3 regions of the Alkalimarinus alittae genome follow, and region 1 is predicted to be linked to each of the others. Evidence: predicted binding sites of a transcription regulator. Region 1 holds the regulator's gene; each other region holds the start of a gene.

Region 1 (8,185 bases):
TCATCCGCTAGAGGCACTACTCTCATATGGCTGCAAAGAGTGGCTGGAGGTGAACCAGAATGAGTACTTATTCGTTAAGCACAGTGAGCAGCAAATCGTTAGTAGTAATAGGGGAAAAACACCTGTATGAGTAATTCAAATTCAGTCCAGGTTATTGCGGTTACCGGCGGTAAAGGTGGTATTGGCAAAAGTAATGTTTCTATCAACCTTGCGTTGGGGCTTGCTGCAATGGGTCGCAGGGTTGTTGTGCTGGATGCCGACTTAGGGTTGGCAAATATTGATGTCCTTTTAGGTATTACGTCAAATAAAAATTTATCCGATGTGTTATCGGGTGAGTGTGGTTTGAGAGAAGTAATGGTCAATGGACCTGGGGGGATTAAGGTTGTTCCTGCTTCGTCAGGCACTCAAAAGATGGTGTCGTTAAGTCCGCTTGAGCATGCAGGATTAATCAATGCATTTAGTGAGATCTCTGGCGACCTTGATGTTCTTATTGTAGATACTGCAGCCGGTATTTCTGATGGTGTTATAAGCTTTTTAAGGGCCGCTCAAGAAATACTCGTAGTCGTTGTTGATGAACCTACTTCAATTACAGATTCCTATGCGCTGATTAAACTATTAAACCGCGATTACGGTATTCACCGGTTTAGAGTGCTGGCCAATATGGTTAAAACCCAGCAAGAGGGACGTCATTTATACTCAAAGCTGGTAAAAGTTACCGATCGGTTTCTTGATGTGGCGCTTCAATATGTGGGAAGTATTCCATTTGATGAAGCGGTGAAAAAATCAGTGCAACGTCAACGTGCTGTGCTAGACGCTTATCCTCGTGCAAAGGCCTCATTAGCCTATAAATCGTTAGCGCAAAAAGCTGATAGCTGGCCTCTACCGTCATCACCTAGAGGTCATCTTGAGTTTTTTGTAGAACGATTGTTGCAGGCTTAAATTATTAATTTATGGCATTGGTACACGGCCAGATGATGTATAGTGATTCAAACATTGAACGGGCTGATAGTTTAGTTCGACAACACGCACCTTTGGTGAAGCGTATTGCTTATCATTTAATGGCAAGGCTTCCCGCTAGCGTGCAGGTCGACGATCTCATTCAGTCTGGGATGATGGGGCTATTAGAAGCCTCTAAAAAATATGAACCATCGAAAGGAGCGTCATTCGAAACCTATGCAGGTATTCGTATACGTGGCGCAATGATGGATGAGATTCGTAAAGGTGACTGGGTACCCCGGTCGGTTCATAGAAATACGCGAAAAATATCAGAAGCGATCAAGCGGGTTGAAGATCTTAAAGGAGGCGACGCAAAAGATCATGAAGTGGCCGCTGAGCTCGATATGGAATTGGATGAGTATTACGCTTGTGTAAAAGATAGTGCGAGTGGAAAACTTTTCAGTTTTGAGGAAATACTAGAGGGGGGGGATGCAGCCGTTGATCAAACCCCTGAAGCTGTGGATAATCCCTACGCAGAATTACAGGATGATGCGTTTAAAGAAGGATTAGTAAAAGCCATTGCTTCGTTGCCCGAGCGCGAGCGGCTAGTGCTCTCGCTTTACTATGATCAAGAGCTCAACCTGAAAGAAATCGGGGAGGTGCTTTCGGTAAGCGAATCGAGGGTTAGCCAAATACATAGTCAGGCGGCGTTGCGCTTACGTTCTCGGCTTATTGACTGGCATTAAAATTGATATGCACATAGCTACTTGAATTTTTTAAGAAAAAGAGAGTAGTGATTTTGCGAAACTTTAAAAAAAACTGGATACCCCTCGAACTCAAGCTAGACTTATATTTATACCATAAACCTGAATAGAGTTCGGGCTAGATAAGGGTTCCAGCTTCGGCATTTTGGAGGTCGACTTGGATAAAAATATGAAAATTCTGGTAGTTGATGATTTTTCAACTATGAGAAGAATTATAAAGAACCTATTAAGGGATCTTGGCTTTACCAATGCAGATGAAGCAGATGACGGGAATACCGCTCTGCCAATGCTTCAGACGGGCAAGTATGATTTTTTGGTAACCGACTGGAATATGCCAGGGATGACTGGTATAGACTTGCTGCGTGCAGTACGAGCAGATGCAAACTTGAAAGGGTTGCCTGTTTTGATGGTGACAGCTGAGGCCAAGCGGGATCAAATTGTTGCTGCGGCTCAGGCAGGGGTTAACGGTTATGTTGTTAAGCCTTTTACTGCGGCAGTGCTAAAAGAGAAAATTGATAAAATCTTTGAGCGTATCGATTCTTGAGCGCGGGTTAGTGCATGACAAATAAAGAAGAAAACACGCAATATACGCCAGAATTTGAAGCGCAACTAAAGCGTCAGGCTTCTGACCTAAAAGACTTAGTAGACGCAGGCAATATCACTGAAGCAATAAAGGTTGTTGCTGAACTCAACTCCACGCGAGATCAAAGTCTGTATAAAGAAGTCGGGCGTTTAACGCGTACTCTTCATGAGTCAATTAGAAATTTTCACCTTGATTCTGCTGCAGATACAAATCAAGACGAGCTCTCTAAGATAGATGATGCCACTGATCGACTCTCTTACGTTGTTGATATGACGAATAAGGCTGCAAATAAAACGCTAGACCTTGTAGAAGAGAGTATGCCAATTGCTTCAGAAATGAAGCAAGAGGCCGATATTCTGAAGGGAGATTGGAGTAAGTTAAGGCGTAGAGAGATGAAGCCTGAAGAGTTTCGTCTTTTATACAAGAGAATGGACTTGTTTCTTAATAAGCTAAGTCAGCAGTCAGACCAAGTTTATCGAAACTTGTCAGAAATCCTGCTTGCCCAAGATTTTCAGGACCTTACCGGTCAAGTGATCAAACGGGTAACAGGCTTGGTGCAGGAAGTAGAAGAAAATCTTGTAAACTTAGTGGCTATGGCGGGTAAAGTCGATCAAATTACCGGTACTGTTCATGAGTGGTTAGAACAAAAAGAAGAAAATAATATTGAGCGTGGTGAAGGACCTCAGATGAACGCCGAAGAGCGTATCGATGTGGTTTCGAGTCAAGATGATGTGGATGATTTACTCTCCAGTCTAGGTTTTTGAGGAGTGCTGCATGGGGTTTGAAGCGGATGAAGAGATTCTTCAAGACTTTTTAGTAGAGTCTGGGGAAATTCTTGAGCTTCTGTCAGAGCAACTGGTGGATTTGGAGCAAAATCCGGATGATACGGATTTGCTTAACGCGATTTTTCGTGGGTTTCATACAGTAAAAGGCGGAGCTGGTTTTCTACAGCTTGATGCGTTGGTTGAGTGCTGTCACGTAGCGGAGAATGTGTTTGATATTCTTCGTAATGGCAAGCGCAGGGTCGACGCAGAGTTGATGGATGTAGTACTGCAAGCGCTTGACGTCGTTAATGAAATGTTTGATCAGTGCCGAAACAGAGAGGAACTTGTTCCGGCTAATCCTGCTCTTATAGAAGCCCTCGCAAAACTTGCAGTGCCTGAAGTCGCAGGCGCAGCTGTATCAGACGATACGTCTATAACAGTTGATGAGGCCCCTTCAGTAGACAATGCTCCAGAAGACGGTGATATTACAGATGATGAGTTTGAGCAATTACTCAATGCGCTTGATTCACCAGAAACGCCTTCGGACGCGACGTCTAATGTAGACGCACCTTCAGTCTCATCTGATGATGAAATTACTGATGAAGAGTTTGAAAAACTGTTAGATGACTTACATGGAACGGGTAAACACAGTAGCGCAGACGATAATGTCGCCTCTGAGCTTGCTGCCCCTGAGTCCGGTGAAATTACCGATGATGAATTTGAGCGTTTACTTGATGACTTGCACGGTAAAGGCCAGTTTAAAGATGAAGTAGCGAGTGGAGGTGCTTCTACGCCTGCTGATGCGCCATCAACAGGGGCGCCAGCGAGTGATGAATCATCTGATGTAATCGACGACAGTGAATTCGATAAACTACTCGACGACTTACATGGACAAGGGAAAGGCCCTACTGTGGGCGGTAGCAAGCCAACTCCAGAAAGTAAGCCAAAGCCCGAACCCGCTCCCAAAGCGGCACCTAAGCCAGCTGCGCCTGTCACTCCCGCAGCCGCAAAAAAACCTGCAAGCAAAGAACAATCGATCGCTACTGAAACAACCGTGCGCGTTGATACTAAGCGACTCGATGACATCATGAATATGGTCGGTGAGTTAGTCTTGGTTAGAAATCGACTCAAGCGGCTTGGCGACGAAAGTGAAAATGAAGCAATGCATAAAGCGGTGTCTAATTTAGATGTCGTGACTGGCGATTTACAATCTGCTGTGATGCAAACGAGGATGCAGCCGATTAAAAAGGTATTTGGCCGATTCCCTCGAGTGGTAAGAGATCTCGCCAGAAACTTGAAGAAAGAAGTTAATCTTGTTTTGAAAGGTGAAGATACCGACCTAGATAAAAACTTGGTTGAAGCGTTATCTGATCCCCTTGTTCACTTGGTGAGAAACGCAGTTGATCATGGAGTCGAATTACCTGACATCAGAGAAGCCAATGGTAAACCAAGAATAGGTCAGGTTATTTTAGCGGCAGAGCAGGAAGGTGACCATATCCTTCTCTCTATTAAGGATGACGGGGCGGGTATGGACCCCGATGTTCTGCGACGAAAAGCTGTTGAAAAAGGGTTGTTTGACGAAGATGCCGCTGAAAGACTAACTGATACAGAGTGCTTCAATTTGATCTTTGCGCCTGGTTTTTCTACCAAAGTAGAAATCTCGGATGTATCAGGGCGTGGTGTTGGGATGGATGTTGTTAAGACTAAAATTACGCAACTTAACGGCACCATCGCTATAGACTCTGTCTTGGGTAGCGGCTCTCACATTGTTATTAAAGTACCGTTAACGTTGGCAATTATGCCGACGCTAATGGTGTTACTCGATGACCAGTCGTTTGCATTTCCGCTTGTAAGTGTTGTTGAAATTTTTCATCTCGACTTATCGAGTACAAATATTGTTGATGGTCAAGAGTGTGTCGTGGTGAGAGATAACGTGTATCCACTTTTCCATATTAAACGATGGTTAGTTAAGGGTACGCCAAATCAGCCTGAAGCAGAATCTGCACATGTTGTTATAGTATCGGTAGGGACTAAACGAGTAGGCTTTGTTGTGGACCAATTGGTTGGCCAAGAAGAAGTGGTTATTAAACCGTTAGGGCGAATGCTGCATGGCACACCGGGTATGTCTGGGGCAACGATAACGGGTGATGGACGGATAGCGTTAATTCTTGATATTCCCAGTTTGTTACAGCGTTATGCATAACCTTGCCGAGTATATTTAATAAACCGTTAGAGCGATTATAGAAACGTCCTGAGGTGTAAAAGCATCTGGGGACGCATTTCTATCTGGAGATTCATGAATGACGGTTACCGTCTTAGTAGTTGATGATTCCGGATTTTTCAGGCGGCGAGTCTGCGAAATACTAGGATCGATAAGCTCAATTAAGGTCGTTGGTACTGCTAGTAATGGTCAGGAAGCACTTGAGTTGGTCAAAAAACTTAAGCCTGATGTGGTGACCATGGACTACGAGATGCCAGTAATGAACGGTGTGGCTGCAGTTAAGCTGATCATGCAAGAAGCGCCTACACCTGTGTTAATGTTTTCTTCTCTTACTTATGAAGGTGCGCGTGTAACCCTTGATGCACTAGAAGCCGGTGCTGTTGATTTTTTACCCAAGAATTTTGAAGATATTGCGAGAGACTCAAGCAATATTCAATCGTTGCTTAAGCAGCGAATATTAGCGGTTGCAGCTACTAATAAAAATCGATTGTCTTCCCCACGCACCTTCTCTCAAGATACACATAAATCCACTTCACCACAGCTAAGTTCGACACGGTTAAATAGTCGAACCACTATAGACAGGAAAACAGTAGATAGTGTAAAAAAGTCTACAATGGGTGCTGTACCAGCACCCGATAGTCAGAATGCAGAAAGGCGGCCTTTTTATGAAAAAAAAGCACCTGCATCTAAGTCTGTTTCAAGTAACAAACTCAACCATCCTGTAAGTCTGGTTGCGATAGGCACCTCAACAGGCGGGCCTATTGCGTTACAGAAAATACTCACCCAATTGCCATCCAACTTTCCCAAACCCATCCTGCTTGTACAGCACATGCCTGCGTCTTTTACGCAGGCGTTTGCTGATCGGCTGAACCGACTTTGTCAGATAACTGTCAAGCAAGCTGAAGACGGAGATGTGCTGACGCCCGGTGTAGCTTTATTGGCGCCAGGGGGAAAGCAGATGATTATTGAAAACCGCTCAGGTGTGGGGCGCATTAAAATTCTTGAAGGTGATGGTCGGATACATTACAAACCGAGTGTTGATCTAACATTTGGTTCAGCAGCGAGGAATTATCCGGGTAAAACGCTAGGCATCATTCTCACCGGAATGGGGGCAGACGGTAAGGACGGTTGCCGGTTAATGAAGCAGACTGGATCAACGGTCTGGGCACAAGATGAAAAAAGCAGCGTGATTTACGGTATGCCGATGTCTGTGGTTAAGGCAGGATTAGCTGATGAAATATTGAATATATCGGATATTGCAGGGCGCATTGTGACTGGAGTGATGTAATGGATTTACTCAGTATTATTGGCGTTATTTTAGCCTTTGGTGCAGTTATTGGGGGTAACTTCCTAGAAGGGGGGACCATTGATGCATTGATAAACCTGCCAGCGACCATCATTGTTATTGGCGGTACCTTTGCCGCCATTATGTTGCAAACATCACTCAAACTTTTAAAGCACGCAGGGCGTATGCTGCTTTGGGTTTTTGTGCCGCCATATGTCAGTTTGGAAGATGGTGTCGATAAAGTAGTGCAATGGAGCATGAGAGCCCGAAAAGAAGGGTTGCTCGGGTTAGAGGCTATTGCAGGTAAAGAAACAGAACCGTTTGCCAAAAAAGGGTTGCAGCTGTTAGTCGATGGGGCAGAACCCGATATGATTAGAAGTGTCATGGAGTTAGACCTTATAGCCAAAGAAAATCGCGACTTTGATGGTGCAAAAGTGTATGAAAGTATGGGGGGGTATTCGCCTACCATCGGTATCATTGGGGCGGTTATGGGCTTGATTCATGTGATGAGCAACTTAGAAGATCCTGCCTCCCTAGGAGGGGGGATTGCAACTGCATTCGTAGCTACAATTTATGGTGTCGCGTTTGCTAACTTATTGCTGTTTCCTGTTGCGAGTAAGTTAAAAGCGGTAATAAAGCTTGAATCCTTGTATCGAGAGCTGATTATTGAAGGACTAATATCAATCTCTGAAGGCGAGAACCCCCGCTCAATAGAGTTAAAGCTACGTGGCTTCCTTCATTAACATAGGATCAACGAGTGATGAGACGACATAAAGAAGAGGAAGAGTCTCACAACAAAGAGCGTTGGTTGGTGTCTTATGCTGACTTCATAACCCTATTGTTTGCATTTTTTGTTGTTATGTATTCAGTATCTTCGGTGAATGAAGGTAAATATAAAGTGCTGTCTAAAACCCTAGAAGGAGCTTTTAACACCGTTCAACGCACGACAAAACCTATCCAGGTGGGTGAGTTTTCGCCTCTGTCAGAGGATGATAACGCAAGTGATCAGCAGATTCAGCCTATCGACACAATTCCCCGAGGAAGCGATGGGCAAATAAACGATAGAACCAAAGGAATGAGAGCGCTTGCCGATAAATTCTCGGCTGAATTTTCTGGGCTTATCACGGATGGATTGGTTTCCGTCAACGAAAATAAAGACTGGGTAGAAGTATCTCTATCAAATAAAATCTTGTTTAAAAGTGGTGACATTGAACCCGATGCGGGCGCCTTTCCTATTCTTGAACAGATCGCGGCCATTTTAAAGCCACAAGATAACGCCCTGTTGATTGAGGGGTTTACAGATAACATACCTATTCGTACTCGAGCGCACCCCTCTAATTGGGAGTTATCTTCAGCTCGTTCAGCCGCGGTTGTTCGCTTATTGGCGGAAGAAGGCCTTGACCCTTCAAAAATGGCTGCGATAGGCTATGGTCAGTTTCAGCCTGTTGCAAGAAATGATACGCCTGAAGGCCGCAGTCGAAATCGTAGGATTGTGTTAGTCATTTCAAAAGACCCTAATGTTAGAGCCACCTTACGCAACTAAGGTTAAAACGCCTCTACTTTTCTTTACATTTTTCTATGGCATGATTCCTGCTCTTTAGTACTAATATAGTACTAATATAGTACTAATCG
Region 2 (8,185 bases), 940 kb from region 1:
TAAACCAAAGCGTTTCATTGGTGGTCATTGCATCAACCACTGTTTCTTTTAATGCTCTTGATGATGCTTTTTTCAACGTTTGAACAAGCACCCCAAGTGACTCAATACCTTCTTGCTCCATTATTTTTCTAAGCCGACTTGTCACGAGATACTGTTTGTTGTCGCCCAGGAGTATCCCACAAGCCTGCTGAAGAAAATCACGAAACAGCTGGTATTCGTCAACGGACACTGAAGAAGTTGCATTCAAGCGTGCGGTCATAGATGTATGCATCCAAACAAAAAATGTTTTCTAAACATGTTCAATGGTGTAGTTCATCAACAACGGTCATAACTCGCTCAGCCAATTCATCCGGGCTAAACTTTGCCATAAAGTCATCTGCTCCCACCTTTTCAACCATTGCCTTATTGAAAACACCACTCAACGAGGTGTGAAGCATAATATACAGCCCGGCAAGCCTAGGGTCTGCCTTACAATGCGTGGTCAGCGTATAGCCATCCATTTCAGGCATTTCAACATCAGAAATCATTAGCGCTAGATACTCAGTAATATTAACCCCTGCATCGGCCTGTTCTTGCAAGTATGTTAATGCCTGCCGCCCATCATTTTTGGTAATAACTTCAAAGCCCACCGCCTGTAAACAGTTTTGTATCTGTTTACGTGCAACGAGTGAATCATCAACCACTAACACTCTAAAACGCTGCGCTTTTTCGGTTTGAGCTTCAGTAATAATACCTGCAGTAACGGTGTCTTCAACTGGAGATATTTCAGACAGTATTTTTTCTACATCAATAATCTCTACTAGCTTATCGTCTAGTTGAGTGACGGCTGTCAGGTAATTTTCTTTGCCTGCGCCTTTTGGAGGTGGATGAATCTCACCCCAGTTAAGGTTTACAATGCGCTCGACTCCACCGACTAAAAAACCCTGAGTTTTTCGGTTGTACTCTGTAATGATAATAAAGCTACTATTAATTTTATCTTCAGGGATAGGCGTCTGACCTATTGCCATCCCCATATCCATTATAGGTATAGTACCACCACGGATATGAGCAACACCTCTTACAACTGGATTTCGCTTTGGCATCATCGTTAGTTTTGGGCACTGCAATACTTCTTTTACTTTGAAAACGTTTATACCGTATATCTGAACTCCACGTAATCGAAACAATAACAACTCAAGTCGATTCTCGCCAACCAGTTGAGTTCTCTGGTTGACACTATCCATAACACCAGCCATAGGTGTATCCCCTGCACTATTCTGAATTCTTAAATTAAAACCAAACGTAATAAACCCGTTAATACTAAATTATAGATTTTATTCAATGCATAACGGCAACATTAGCTATCGGCACATAGTTTGCTTACTTAACTAGCAATTCCACTCGTTACAACAAATGGTGTTAATGTGCCTTGTTTTAATAAACACAGCCCTGAAAAATACGTCTTACATATCGTTAGCATAGGCCATTTTTTTAAAGTGCGCAGGCCAATTTTAACTCTAGTATTACTTTTATTAGCAATACCGGTGTCTGCATCGTCATTTAGCCAGTGGGTATCCCAAGAGACTCAGCAATATTTAAATACCGTTACTGAAACTTTAGCGGCGGACAAAGGGTTCCGCTCTGACTTCAAAATCGGCAATATCGACCCGCGTTTGAACTTAACAAAATGCGAAATCCCCCTTACTTTTGAGTTTCAGGGCGACCCTTTAGAGCGAAGTAAAAACACAATAAAAGTGACTTGCCATGATAAAAAACGTTGGTCAATCTTTGTAGCAGCCAACATTAATGTCTATAAAGAGGTATGGGTGGCCAGCCAAACATTGCGTAGAGGTCAAAGAGTAAAAGACTCAGATTTAAAACGCGCGGAGTTACAAGTCAACCAATCACGACAAGGTTATTTTATAAATAAACATAATATCGCAGGCATGACCCTACGGCGTTCAATACAGGCAGGGGACGTTTTTTATCCTGGGTTACTGTTACCCCCTAAAGTGATTGAACGCGGGGATTCAGTGGTTATTAGCGCACTCTCTGACACCATATCTGTTCAAATGATGGGCGAAGCACTAAGCGACGGAAAACTAGGGCAACAGATATCGGTTAAAAACAAAAAATCTAATCGGATCATTCGCGCTACCGTTGTTTCGAAAGGGGAAGTAACCGTCCCTATGTAATCTACTCATTAACATTTAAAGCGGGGTATACGCTAAAAATATCAACATAACCTCGTTTATTTAAACAACACATAAAATAAAATACCTTTTAGTGTTAAAGTTTTTTAAAATTAGGTCGATAAGTTAAGCAGAGTCTATAAATTGAAGGTTTACGATCATGGTAATTGATATTAACAGTATTAACCCGAACCAACCGGGTGGCTCAAGAAGCCGAACAGTCGAGGCCCAACAAGCCCGACAAAAAATTGACAGCTCTACGACTGAAAAGCACGAAGCGCCAATAGAAAAGCGCGGCGAGAATGTAAGTTTTAGTGGGAAAGCCAAAAACTTCCAACAAATTGAAGCTAGCTTGAAAGAATTACCGCAAGTTGACTCCGATAAGGTTGCAAAAATTCGTGCAGCACTCGAAGATGGCACTTATAACGTCTCTGCTGAAAATGTGGCTCAAAAAATGCTTAATATGGAGAAACACATTCTATAAGAGTAATTGTTATGCCACTTTCAATTGATCGACTCAAAACTCTGCTACAAGAAGATATACAAGACCTTACCAGACTTAGCGAAATACTTAATAAAGAGCGCACCGCCCTCAAGGAGCGCTCTAACGCCGCAATACAAGAACTTGCCATCGATAAATCCACCTGCATAAAATCAATCGAACACCGAGCTAAAGCAAAAGCATTATTATTCGTTGATGCAGGCTACCAAATCAAAAAAGGCGAGTTTGAAAAAGTCATCGCTGAAATACCTGATGAATCACTTCAATCACTTTGGCGAAAAGTAAATGTAGGATTAAGGTTCTGCCAAGATCAAAACACCATCAATGGAAAGGTGGTCAGCCACTCTCTCAAGCGTGTTAATAAATTGATGGATATTGTAAGAGGCCAGAGCAATAAGCCTAACCTCTACGGTTCTTCAGGTAAGGAAAGCACTATCGGTGGTCTTAACTCAATAGCAAAAGCCTGATCAGTTAACTGACCAGGCTTTTATAGAGGGGAACATGGGAATTAGGAAGCGCTAAGCACGCTTATCTTACGGTGATAGTCACACTAGAATCAGGTGAGAAGCTAATATCGCTCATATACACACTACCAAACGTCGGGCTTGTTGGCCCAGAACCCGCTACACGAATATTTTCCAAGCTAATTCTGTCGATACTGGTAGGGAGTGCGAGCTTCATTTTACCCGTATCCAACATCTCAAATACGGGCTTACTGCTATCGTAAACAACACCTTCTACTGTTGAATCCCACGCTAGCATATTGGTAACGGGCATAAAAACGTTAGTCAAATTCTTTAATACTTTTACCGAGTCTGGTTTTTGTTCGTTATTAACCATCTGCATCAAGCCTTGAATATCTTCTGTGATACCCTGCGCTGATACACCCGCTAAAGACTCATCATCTAGTGCCCTTAGCCCAGACTTAGATTTAAATGCGTTAACTTGTTCTGCGGCTACCGCATCACTGCTTGCACTGCTTGTCTGTGTGGTTGCAGCAAATGCAACCGCTGGCTGTAAAGGCGCGACAACCATCGCCACAAAAGCAGCGGTATAACGATATCTTTTCTGGTGCTTTAACGTCCGCTCTAGGTCTCTTTGTGAGATTAGCCCCTGACAAACAAGCACTTCACCTAGTTTTTGACCTGTAGTACGCTGCTGTACTAACGCACTATCAAGCTGTTGTTCTGTGATATATCCGCGATTAACCAGTAATCGACCAAGACGGGACTTGTCTAGTTGCTTTGTTTTTGTTGATTTCATATCCCCGACCTCTATTATTTGTGTTTTGAGTTAGTAGTGATCCCTAGAGAATAATGGTATGTATTGTATGTTTTGTACACAGTATAATCTTATCGATTGGTTAACAAATGTAAGTACACTTAACATTTTGATACTGCCAGATGTCGACCGAATTAAATGAAGCGTTAAATCAGGTAGTTAGTAGCGATTCTATTTTTCGAAGCTAAACTATATTAAAGAACAAGCCATTCATGCACACTCTAATTTCACCGCTAGAGACAGGAAATATCTTTGCCTTTTGACAATAAAGAGCACAACACATTGATTGATCAGCTTCGAGATGCACAAGCATACTTGCAAAAAAAACGGTTTTATTATCGTTTTAATACTCAGATGGAAGCCAAATATACTCAATACATGCTTTCAAGCTATCAATTTGAGAATCGTCTATACCCTAGCTTAGGGGTACTAGGGCTTATTTTATTTATCGCATCAGATTTAATTGTCATTCCATCGCTGATAGATCAAGCGATCATTATTCGCTCTATTGGTGCAGGTATAATACTCGCAGTTGTGGGAGGGATTTATCTCGACAAATCTTATCGATGGCACCAGATACTCCTCTGTCTAGGCGCATTTATTATCCACCTATCATTGATATTAGTGGGCATACTTGCTGCCGACAGCGGCCAGTTTCATTATCAATTTGGTTCAATTATTACCATTATATTTATATGTAATATTATTCGAGTAGGCTTTTCTTATGCGCTCCCTTTTGCGCTTGTTATGTTGCTTTCTCAGCTATTTGCAATGTCCCAATTGACGGTCATCACGACCGAGCAAATGACAGAAATATTTTTTATCTATTCTTTCGTTACCATTTTAAGCCTAATTGTTAACGGAAGAATGGAGTTTGAGATCCGAAAAAGCTTTGTTCGTTCCCAGCTCCTTAACTACGAGCACGACGAACTTATAAAAACACAAGAGAAGTTAAGAAAACTGTCCACATTAGATGCATTAACAGGCCTTTTTAATCGTCGCTATTTTAATAAGCACATAGAACGCGAGTGGTTGAACGCAGTCAGGCAAAAGACACCTATTTCTGTATTAATGATCGATGTTGATGACTTTAAACGTTATAACGACACCCAAGGTCATGTAGCGGGTGATGAATCCCTCAAAAGTATTGCACAAACATTAAAGCAACATGTTCAACGCCCTAATGATATGGTCGCTCGGTATGGAGGGGAGGAATTTGTAATTACCTTGCCTTATGCTAACGAAGCGGACGCAACGGCGCTTGCTTCCATTATATTAAACGCTGTATTTGAACTAAACATTCAGCACCCCTATGCCACCCATCAAAATAGGCTCACTATTAGCATTGGTTGTTGCTCTCTTATCCCAGATCAGGAATATTCTATAAAAGATCTGCTAAAATGCGCTGACGAAGCACTTTACGAATCAAAACGTAAAGGAAAGAACTGTATTTCAACCGGTAAATGCAGCAAACTAAATAAATCTTAAAACACTAATCAAACAAACTAAGGATACTTTAGATGCGTAGCTACATATCATTTATAAAGCCATTTTTACTCTGTCTATCCCTTATATTGAGTTCTATTGCGACCGCTGCCGATACAAACGCTACGGCTAACGATGTAAAGGTGTTAATAGAAACAAATCACGGTGATATTACCGTGAAGCTAAATCCAGAAAAGGCACCTATCACAGTTAAGAACTTCTTAGGCTATGTTAACAGTGGTTTTTACACCAAAACAGTTTTTCATAGGGTAATTCCAGGATTCATGATTCAAGGCGGCGGTTTTTATAAAAGCATGGATAAACTGCCAACGAGAACCCCCATAAGAAACGAAGCCTCTAACGGGCTTCACAACAACCGTGGCACTATTGCTATGGCCCGAACCAGTGATCCTCATTCGGCATCGTCTCAATTCTTTATCAACGTTGCGAATAATAACTTCCTTGATTACAGCGCTCAAAGCATGGGCTATGCCGTATTTGGTAATGTCGTTGATGGCATGGACGTGGTAGAAAAAATTGAAAATGTTAAAACGACTAAACGAAATATGCATGCCAATATTCCTGTCGACCCCGTTGTGATCAAAAGCATATCGGTAGTGAAATAATAGCGACAATGAAATAATGGGGCCTCCTCACAATACTGTCGATTAATTATTCCTTAATATTAAAGAGTTTCCATTTTGCAATTACCTTCTGTGCCCACTGCCGACCTCATCTGGGATGAGGTCGGCCATCCTATTTCCAAAAATCACAATGACGTTTATTACTCGCGAGAAAGTGGTATTGAAGAAACTCAATATGTATTTCTCGAACACAATCATATCGCTGAACGGTTGCGAGAAATTGATAAACGCAATCACTTAACAGTGGCTGAAATTGGGTTTGGTACCGGGTTAAATTTTTTATGCTGTTGGCTAGAGTGGCATAATCAAAAAATAAATGGTGATGCGGTCCCTCTGCACTTTGTATCAGTTGAAAATGCGCCATTACGTGCCTCAGACTTAACCAAAGCCTTGGCTAATTGGCCCGCTTTAAGCCACCTAAGCGACCAACTGATAGCGCAGTACCCTTTACCCGTAAAAGGGTGCCACCGACTCGTATTTGAACAAGGGCTAGTGACTCTTACGCTTTACATTGGTGATGCGGAAGACCAATATAACCAAGCGTTATTTCTCGCGGACGCTTGGTTTCTTGATGGTTTTGCACCCCACAAAAGCCCAGAAATGTGGAGCCCACACCTATTCGAAATTATCGGCCTGCATAGCGCTCAAGATGCAACCTTTAGTACATTCAGTATTGCTGGAGTTATTAGACGAGGCATGACGAGTGCGGGTTTTAACGTCATAAAAGTGCCTGGCTTCGGGCGAAAAAAAGAAATGCATGCAGGTTATTTTGTCGCAAACAATAATACCAGTGTAAACCAGCTGCTAAATTTACCTTGGTTTAAAGGCAGCCTAGGAACACCCGTTAACCTATCGTCTTGCGATTATGATGCAATCATCGTAGGTGCAGGGCTCGCAGGCGCAACAACCGCAACAGCCTTAGCATCGAGAGGGCTCAACGTCTTAGTTGTTGAAAAGCAAGACGCACCCGGTAATGGTGGTTCTGGCAACCCACAAGGTGCACTTTACAATAAGTTCTCTTCTGATTTTAATGTTCAAACCGAGTATGCACTTAATAACCTTTTATTTAGCCAGCGGTTCTATCATCGAACACAACAACAATTTAAAACTGTTTTTTGGAATCAATGCGGTCTGATTCAAGTTGCTTGGAATGAAAAAGAGAAAAAAAAACAGGCTGATTTTTTAAGTAAAAACCAATACCCCGAAGACCTTTTTACGCCTATAGATGCTAAACAAGCTAGCCAAATAGCGGGTGTAGAACTTAACCGTGGTGGCCTATTCTTTCCAGATTCAGGTTGGGTGGCACCTAAAAAGCTTTGTACGTTACTGCTAGAGAGTAACGACATTTCAACACGTTATAATACTCAAATAAGAGCATTAACCCAAGACACAGTCTCAAAAATCTGGACCGCTATCGATTGCAACAACCAGACGATAGCGACCGCTCAAAATATTATCATTTGCTCAGCATCAGATGCGAAAAACGTCGAGCAGCTTAATCATTTTAAAATAAAGCCCATCAGAGGCCAGGTATCGGTTGTTAATTCAGACGCCGACTATCCGCTTAAAACGGTATTATGTGGCGAAGGCTATATTAGCCCTCAAACCGATCATAAATTTTGCTTCGGCGCTACATTTGACCTTAAGAATGACCATTGCGAAGAGATTAAAGAAGACCATATTAAAAACATTTCCCAGCTAACTGAGTGGTTGGATTCTGCTAAAGCGTTACTTTCAGGCAAACACATTAAGACACTTGAAGGACGAGCCTCACAACGCTGTAGCTCCCCTGATTACGTCCCCATTGTTGGTAAAGCCCCCAACATTAACGAGCAGGTAGATCGATTCTCTAAATTACGCCATGATGCTAAAGCCAAGTTTGACGTCTCCGGCGCGTACTATCAGGGTTTATTTGTCAATATTGCGCATGGTTCAAAAGGCTTATCATCTTGCCCGTTAGCCGCGGAGTTTATTGCAAGCCAACTATGCAATGAGCCGTCCCCTCTTTCTGCCGAGATAGTCAAAGCCATCAGTCCGTCGAGGTTTATCATTAGAGACTTAATAAGGCGTAAGTTATAAACTCGCGTTATCGAAGAGTAATA
Region 3 (8,185 bases), 1.2 Mb from region 1:
ATCACACTTGCATTTAACGCTAAATCTTCTTCAGCGTTTACCGCATTAGCAATACCTTCTAGTGTGTTGTTGCTACCATCAATCGTGATCTCTTTAGTAACGCCACCTACTGTAATACTCAGTGAGCCCGTACCAAGCGACGTAATATTTTTATCTGCTAATGCAGCAGTACTTAACGAGTGTGCTTGAGCAAGATCTGTTACTTCAAGCGAATATTGACCTACAGCCGCACCTTCAGCCGCAGTCGCGCTTACATTACTCGAAGAAGATTCCGCATTTAAAGACTGAAGCGCATTGGGGTTACTAAGAACACGCGTGGGAAGTCGAAGATCGGTCAGCGCACTTCTAATACGACCAACAGCCGACAGCTCTGCTTGCACCTGCTCTTCTTTACGGTCAAAGCGAAGCTCAGTGGGCGCTCGCTCTGCACTGGCTAACTGATCGATCAGATCACTGGTAAGAACACCAGAGCCGATACCTATTGATGAAACTGACATATTGATTGCCCCCACTAAACAGTTATGTAAGCCAGTTGTTTATTTAACTCTGTTAAGTACCATCGTTAAAGTAAAGCGTGTCACTGACTTACTAACTGTATCGGCAACGACAGGCAAAGCTTTGCCTTTTCCCTGTAAATAAATGTAACTTGTTGCCGATTTCACACTTTAATGTTAAATAAACTAAGTGGTTCATCCTGCTGCAAGTCTTGCGCCAACTTCAACGCCACGTCATCAGGTATTTGTCGGACCACTTCAGAGGTCTGACGGTCAACAACGGTTATAACAGTTTTTCCAGATGAGTCGTCCGTCTGAAACTCAAGGTCTCGCTGCACATTCTGAATATAATCATTCAGTTTTGTAACAGCCCCTTCTAACTGTTTATCTTTCTGCTCTTGAGTCTGCTCGTTTTTGTCAACTTCAACCAAACTAATATCAGCCTTTGGTCTAACGTTTTGCACAGATTCATCAGTCGCGCCAGATACCTTTGCCGCCTGTTGAGAGTGTTGCTGAGGTGGCGACGCCGCTGACCCGACCCGGAGGGCAAGATCTACACTATTTGTTTTAACGTCATTCATAATACACCTCTACTCTTTTAGGTATAACTATAAGTTTAACTGAAAATCCGGCCTTAATAGACCTCATAAGAGAGTATCAAGGCCGGCTTAGTTATGGCTTAAGTTATCCTAGTAGTGACAACACCTGCTGTGGCTGGGCGTTAGCCTGGGCTAAGATCGAAATACCTGCCTGCTGTAGAACCGAAGATCTAGACAGTGCAGCGGTTTCTGCAGCAAAGTCAGCATCTTTGATTCGTGAGTTCGCAGCCGAAAGGTTCTCGGAGTTTATCTGGTTCGATGAGATCGTGTTATCGAAACGGTTTTGAATCGCACCTAGTGCAGCACGTTCGGTGTTGACTTGAGCTAGGGCGTTATCTACCGCTTGGATGGCTTTGTTGGCGCCATCTACTGTACTGATATCAACATCTTTTAGTAAAGTGCCCGATTCCGTACCACCAAAACTACCTACATTAAGACCTGCGTGCTCATTATCGCCAGTATTAGTTCCAATGGTAAACTCACCCGCAGACGACAACGTTAGTGACCCTCCCGTATTTCCAGCAGTTAGCCCGGTATCGCCAGCAGTACCCGTTGCAAGCTCAATTGTGCGCCCGTCAGCAGCTACTAGGTTCAACTTGTCACCGTCAATAATTGAAGCAGTGACTCCCGTTTGCCCTGCTTTCGCATTAATTGCATCAACAATAGTGGTCTGGTTAGCAACCGCATCTGCTGTCGTTGTCCCACCGATGGCAACATCATTGATCGTAATCGCAAACGCGCCTGCAGTGGTACCTGTGATAGCGGCCCCAACCACTGATGTAGCATTAGCTTCTGCAGTAACGCCAGTTTGATCAGATATCCTGTTGATAGCCGCCGCTTTAGCTATTGCAGAGCCTGCATTATTCGCTAAGGTAGAGGCAGTATCATCAGTCGACTTGGAAGCGCCAACAGACACCCCGTTGATTGTAATGTCGCCTGCCACCAACGCGTTAGCAGTGTCAACATTATCGCTGACTGCGCCACCTTGAGTCCCACTAAATGATCCTACTTCGAAGCCCGCATTATCGATGTTGCCGGTATTAGTCGTAAGGTTGATATCACTACCATCTACACTCGCCAAGGTAATATCACCCGTGTAGGTATTACCTGTGGTACCAGCGTTGCTTGCACCACCCGTACCAAGGCCCGTCGCTAAACCAAATGTGCCTGCAGCAGCACCTACGATCGTAATATTACGTCCATCTTCGGCCGCTAAATCAATACGAGCACCACCGTCCACTTCGATGACTGTAGCTACGACACCCGTCGCGCCAGACTTTTCATTAATCGTTGCTGCTGCAGTTGCTAAATCTGCGGCTGCATCGCCTGTTGCCGCCTTAGAAAGTGAGAATGATTGACCGTTGATATCGATATCAGTTGCAGCAACCAACGCTGCAGCATCAGCAACCAATGTACCCTCCACCGTATTCACGTTAGCCGTTGCAGTAACACCTGTATTACCTGATGCGGCGTTAATAGCCGCCGCTTTGGCAATCGAGCTAGAAGCAGCATGGGTCGTTGATGCCGTATCTGCCGCGCCTGAAGAAGCCCCTATTGCCGCACCGTTAATCACAAGATCGCCTGAAACCATGGCATCCCCATTAGCAGCGCCTGCACCAGTTAATGGTGTTTGCGACATAGTAGAGGAAATACCGGCTGTTTCTGCGCTACCTAATGTAGAGGTAGTTACAGCTGCAATATTTACATCAATGGTTTCACCAACGTTTGCACCTACTTGGAATGACTGAGCTTGGAAGTCTCCATTCAATAACTTAACGCCGTTAAAGTTGGTCTGATCTGATATACGTCCCACTTCTTCGATAATCTGTGCTGCTTCTTTGTTTAGGGCGTCACGGTCAACATCAGAGTTGGTGGCGTTAGCAGACTGAACCGCTAGTTCACGTAAACGCGACAGGTTGGTAGTAATAGAGTCCAATGCACCTTCAGCTGTTTGCGCTAGTGATACACCATCACCTGCGTTTCGTGTAGCGACATTCAAACCACTAATCTGTGATTCAAAGCGGGTTGATATGGCTAAACCCGCTGCATCATCCTTTGAACTGTTAATACGCAAACCTGAAGACAAACGGTTAAGAGCCTGAGCATTGTCTGACTGTGCATTATTCAGATTACGTTGCGCGGTTAGCGAGCTTATATTGGTATTTATAATTTGTGGCATAATTTTTCTCCTAGAACCTTCATCAAACAAGGCGCTCTCGTTATTGAGTTACCATCCTCTCGAGCTACATCATTTATGTAAGCTGTCGAATAGATAGATACTTGCCTTGTGATAGTTAACGGCAAAAAATTAACGACCTTTAATTTTTAATGTTACGGAGTGTAATCCAGCAAGAAGTTGTCAATATAAAGTGGGAAATCTTAAGCACCTTTTGCCTTTAAATATTTGATTTATATGTACTAAGTAACTTTACAAAGAACTTTCATTACAACTTTTATTTTTTCTTTCCACTTAGAGTTTACTACCAAGCCAAAAGCGGCAATATACCGCCAAAATACCGGCAATCTCCTGTATAACTGCCACTCAATAGTTATACATAATTTTTAATACGAATTATTTTAACTAATACTTTCAACATATTACAGTCAATTACTAAAAACTGGCACAGCTAATGCTTTAAGGCTGTTAAGCGCAGAAATGATGTTCTGAACCTTCATCATATCGTTAAATAACTTTAAAGCAGCCGGTAATTGCTGATCCCACTTTAGTTAGGGAATGCTGACAACCGGTATAGAAGATAAGCAGGAGAGCACAATGCCTCAAATCATCAATACCAATATTGCGTCTATCAACGCACAGCGGAACCTGAATAACTCTCAGGGTGACTACAATACATCGCTCCAACGTTTGTCTTCGGGCTTACGCATAAACAGCGCAAAAGACGACGCAGCGGGCTTGGCAATATCAACACGTTTCACCACTCAAACTCGTGGGCTCGACGTTGCCATGAGAAATGCTGGAGATGGTGTTTCATTATCTCAAACAGCAGAAGGCGCTCTTGGCTCAATGACCGAAAACTTACTTCGAATAAGAGACTTGGCACTCCAGTCAGCTAACGCCACTAACAGCGCCGTCGACAGAGATGCTCTGAACATAGAAGTACAGCAACTAAAAGACGAAATTCAGCGCATCTCTGAGCAAACAAATTTTAATGGCACCAAACTTTTAGACGGTACGTTTGAAGACGTTACATTTCAAATTGGTGCCAATGAAGGAGAAAGCCTCACTTTTGGTATCGCAGGGGTAACGACCTCTACATTAGGCAGTGCTGAAACAGCCGGTATTTCCTCTACCATGCCACAAACACCACTAACGGGTCCTGGCGCTGCCAATGGGGATGCCATGGTGTCTGGTGATTTAGTTATCAATAATATCGCAGTAGAAGCATCTTCAGGTGTTGCAGATACGGCATCGACGACCCATGCGGCATCTAGCGCGATTGCCAAAGCTTCGGCTATTAACGCCGTATCAGATAGTACGGGCGTTACTGCAACGGCTAATATAAATACAGTTAAGGGAACTCTGATTGCTGATGCCGCAATTGCTGTTGGCGCAACTCCTATAGATATCAACGGGCAAACATTTTCATTGTCAAAAGTTGCATCTGGCAATGCAGCCGCAGATTTGGCAAGTGCTGCGGCAACCATAAACGAAAAATCTGGCGCAACAGGCGTTGTGGCAACAGTTATTGATATGCCTTCTGGTGCACGCATTGACTTGACCGCGGAAGACGGGCGCAATATTACCATCGTAGGTGCAACCGCAGGTTCATTTGGTTTAGCGACGGGGCTTGGTACGGGTGGTGCAAGTAACCCGGGTACCACAGGTAATACCTACACAGGGGATATTACTCTAGCAAGTACAGATGGCAGCAGCATAAATCTTACGACCAATACGGGTAACATCGATAATGCGGGCTTCGAAGTAGGAACATATAGTGGGACCCAAGCGGGCACAATTAGTGACAATGTAGACACTGGCAACGCTTTAGCCGCAGGAGACATTACAATAAACGGAGTCTCGGTTGGTGCATCCAAATCAACGGATGATACCGCCTCTACTTTAGCGAATAATGCTGGCTCGGCAATAGCTAAAGCAGCGGCCATCAACAAAATATCTGACCAGACTGGCGTTACCGCAGAAGCTAATGCCACGTCAGTGGTGGGTGCGGCTATCACGGGTACCACAGCGGGAGCGTTTGCCATCACGATCAATGACGTCGCCATTGGTGGGACGACAACAGCAGATGCGGTGGCTAACCAAACCACTATTGTTGATGCAATTAATGCCAAAGCAGGTCAAACGGGAGTTACAGCATCAATTATCGATGGTGATAAGTTGAATTTAGTAGCTGAAGATGGACGTACGATTGAGCTTGCTACAGCTACTGCGGGTGATACTGGGCTAACTGCGGGCAACACCGGTGGCTCTATAACGTTGACCTCTGCGGGTCAGTTCACTATTGGAACGAACACCGGTGATAACGAGCACGCAGGCCTTAACGTAGGTAGTTTTGGTGGTACTGAATCCGGAATGTTATTGAAAGATGTTGATATCAGTACAGTAGATGGCGCATTAGCAGCACTTGAAGCTGTTGATAACTCACTCAACAAAGTTAACTTCATCCGTGCTGACTTAGGCGCCATCCAAAACCGCTTTGAGTCAACCATTGATAACCAAGCTATTACAGCTGAGAACTTAGAGTCAGCAAACTCAAGAATCAGAGATGCCGATTTTGCTGCTGAAACTGCAGAATTATCTCGTGCACAGGTGCTACAGTCTGCAGGCTTGTCGGTGCTTTCTCAAGCAAACGCGCAACCACAACAAGTTCTGCAGTTACTACAGGGGTAAACCTAACTAATCGATACTATCTCGCTGATAGTATCGATTTTTAACTATAAACCTGCTCTGATGAGCAGGTATGGTAATTTAAACCAAAGTAACTTATCTTAAACAAGTGTCCTAATTACTCCTTAATCAGACAGTTACATACCTAACCACTCAAACAATAAAAATTTGTACTTTGGTAGCCATCAATGTCAGACGATAAAAAACCTCTTAACTTTACCCTTTTTGATCTTGAACGCTTGATTGCTCAAAGAAACTACCCCGAGTTTGCAGCCTATCTAACAAGGTTACTTATCTTTATTGATAACAAATCTGACATCGAATCCAGGCTGTATACAGACGAAAAAGGGGAAATCAGAAGTTCCCATGTTGGGTTAGTACCATTTACAAATCAGTTATCTTTTAGCGACAAGCTTGATTTATATAGTAGGCTCGCGTCAACTATCACAAATTACCTTTCAGATACTCAGCATACTCCTGATAACGTCACCCTATTGCACTTTGTTATTTACAAAACGCATATTATGAATATTTTTTACCTGAGCTGTTATGGTAATACCGATCATATTTTGTTCAACAGGGCCCTCCTAGATGAAAATAACACTCTGAAATTGCAAACAGATCAGGACATTCTATTTCTTTACGTCTGCTTATCATTGAACACCAATATCCAATTTAATGTAGAGCAGTTAGTTACAGCAGATCCTTTATGGGGGATGTATTGGTACCTTGGCCTACTCTATGGACGCCACCACTCCTACAATACAAAAATCGAATCAAATTTAAATAAAGTCATTGATGCACACCCGTTAATTCAAACAATGCCGTTTGATGATACAGCCGTTGAAATCTCAGCGTCGCCCTGGATGCTCTGTTCTTATCTAGACCGCGATGACCGACATAAAATTAAGCAATCAATTAATATTGCCCTGCAAAAGTGGATAAAGAGCAAGCAAATACCCGCTAAAACTTACAAGAACATTGCCAATTATATTAATGATACATCTGAAATAAAGAACATCATCGTTCTTTCAGAGCATTACACATCTAAGCACGCCATGTACCGATGCTATCACCCAGAATTGAAACTATTGAAAGAACATTTTCATGTTACATTGGTTTCACCTTCAAAAGAGTACGATAGTCAATCAAAGGCTGACTTTCACAAAATTATAGATATTGACGACTCTGTAGCAGGTATGGTACGCATAGTAAAAGAAATATCTAAACTAAAACCCGACCTTATATTTTTTCCGTCTATAGGTATGGCAACATGGACCATACCATTAGCTAATATGCGATTAGCTAAGCATCAGTTAATGTGCTACGGACATCCAGCCTCTGCATTCTCTCAGTTTATTGACTACAGTTACAGTAGCGAACCTAAAGCAGAATGGAATTTCCAACAATTTTTTATGGAGAAACTTGCCCCTCTATACCAAGGAAAAGACTTTATTTGGGAGCCCCACCCAGATTACAGACCGCAAATTGATCAAAAGCCCCATGATGGTGTTATACGGATTGCAATTAATAGCTCGCTACCAAAGATCACAATTCGCTTTATAAATCTATGCAAGATATTACTTGAGCACTCATCTGCCCCTATCGAGTTTAATTTTTTCTTAACTAGCAATAATACTGCTTTTGAAAAGTCTTTGTTTAAACGATTAGGCGCATCTGTAAAAGTTTACCCACCTGCCGATTACACTACATATATGAAAAATTTGTCTAGGTGTGATTTAGCTATAGGAACATTCCCTTTTGGCGGATCAAATACTAACACAGACATTGCATTACTAGGAATTCCGAAAATTATCTATAGCGAGGGTTGTGGTTTGGCATCTTATTCAGACCAAACAGCATTGGAGAAATTAAACTTACCGGTAATTTTAATGCCAAAGTCTGAAGGCGAATTATTAGCGAACCTCATATATTTAATTCATAACGAGCCGTTCCGTGAAGAACTTTCAACCAATATAAAAAAATCCAACCCTTATGATTTGTTTTATAAACAAAAAAGTGACGAGAGTGCGGTCGCCAGCTGTAAATTAGTGGATGTTATCCGGTGGATAGAAACCGCTAAAACAAAGACTTCACCAAAAAAAGCATAGCCGTAACTCAGGAATAAGTGACATGAATAGACTAAAAGAAGAAGTCTATGTTTTTGGAAATACAGAATACACTCCTCATTTAAAAACGATTTATACAGTCAAAGGTATTATTGA

What was found. The regulator FliA, encoded in region 1, starts transcription of late flagellar genes. The targets are predictions, from matches to a motif close to CTAAAGNTNNNNNNNNNNNNGCCGATA.
Region 2: a site for FliA is predicted at 2,269-2,295, ahead of flgM (flagellar biosynthesis anti-sigma factor FlgM). Genes of this name have one in related genera too.
Region 3: a site for FliA is predicted at 3,389-3,415, ahead of NKI27_RS07430 (flagellin N-terminal helical domain-containing protein). Genes of this name have one in related genera too.

Annotation. Positions count from the first base shown of each region.
Region 1 is NZ_CP100390.1:2,812,924-2,821,108, reverse strand. It holds gene NKI27_RS12795 (MinD/ParA family protein) at 127-939, shown strand; gene NKI27_RS12790 (RNA polymerase sigma factor FliA) at 972-1,682, shown strand; gene cheY (chemotaxis response regulator CheY) at 1,858-2,244, shown strand; gene NKI27_RS12780 (protein phosphatase CheZ) at 2,259-3,047, shown strand; gene NKI27_RS12775 (chemotaxis protein CheA) at 3,058-5,250, shown strand; gene NKI27_RS12770 (protein-glutamate methylesterase/protein-glutamine glutaminase) at 5,348-6,556, shown strand; gene NKI27_RS12765 (flagellar motor protein) at 6,556-7,296, shown strand; gene motD (flagellar motor protein MotD) at 7,314-8,096, shown strand.
Region 2 is NZ_CP100390.1:1,870,998-1,879,182, reverse strand. It holds gene NKI27_RS08535 (CheR family methyltransferase) at 1-259, opposite strand, end outside; gene NKI27_RS08530 (chemotaxis protein CheV) at 300-1,235, opposite strand; gene flgA (flagellar basal body P-ring formation chaperone FlgA) at 1,524-2,174, shown strand; gene flgM (flagellar biosynthesis anti-sigma factor FlgM) at 2,332-2,655, shown strand; gene NKI27_RS08515 (flagella synthesis protein FlgN) at 2,667-3,140, shown strand; gene NKI27_RS08510 (hypothetical protein) at 3,202-3,936, opposite strand; gene NKI27_RS08505 (GGDEF domain-containing protein) at 4,207-5,442, shown strand; gene NKI27_RS08500 (peptidylprolyl isomerase) at 5,475-6,065, shown strand; gene mnmC (bifunctional tRNA (5-methylaminomethyl-2-thiouridine)(34)-methyltransferase MnmD/FAD-dependent 5-carboxymethylaminomethyl-2-thiouridine(34) oxidoreductase MnmC) at 6,141-8,162, shown strand.
Region 3 is NZ_CP100390.1:1,633,823-1,642,007, reverse strand. It holds gene fliD (flagellar filament capping protein FliD) at 1-497, opposite strand, end outside; gene NKI27_RS07440 (flagellar protein FlaG) at 659-1,075, opposite strand; gene NKI27_RS07430 (flagellin N-terminal helical domain-containing protein) at 1,179-3,272, opposite strand; gene NKI27_RS07425 (flagellin N-terminal helical domain-containing protein) at 3,867-5,963, shown strand; gene NKI27_RS07420 (hypothetical protein) at 6,149-8,071, shown strand; gene NKI27_RS07415 (FkbM family methyltransferase) at 8,094-8,185, shown strand, end outside.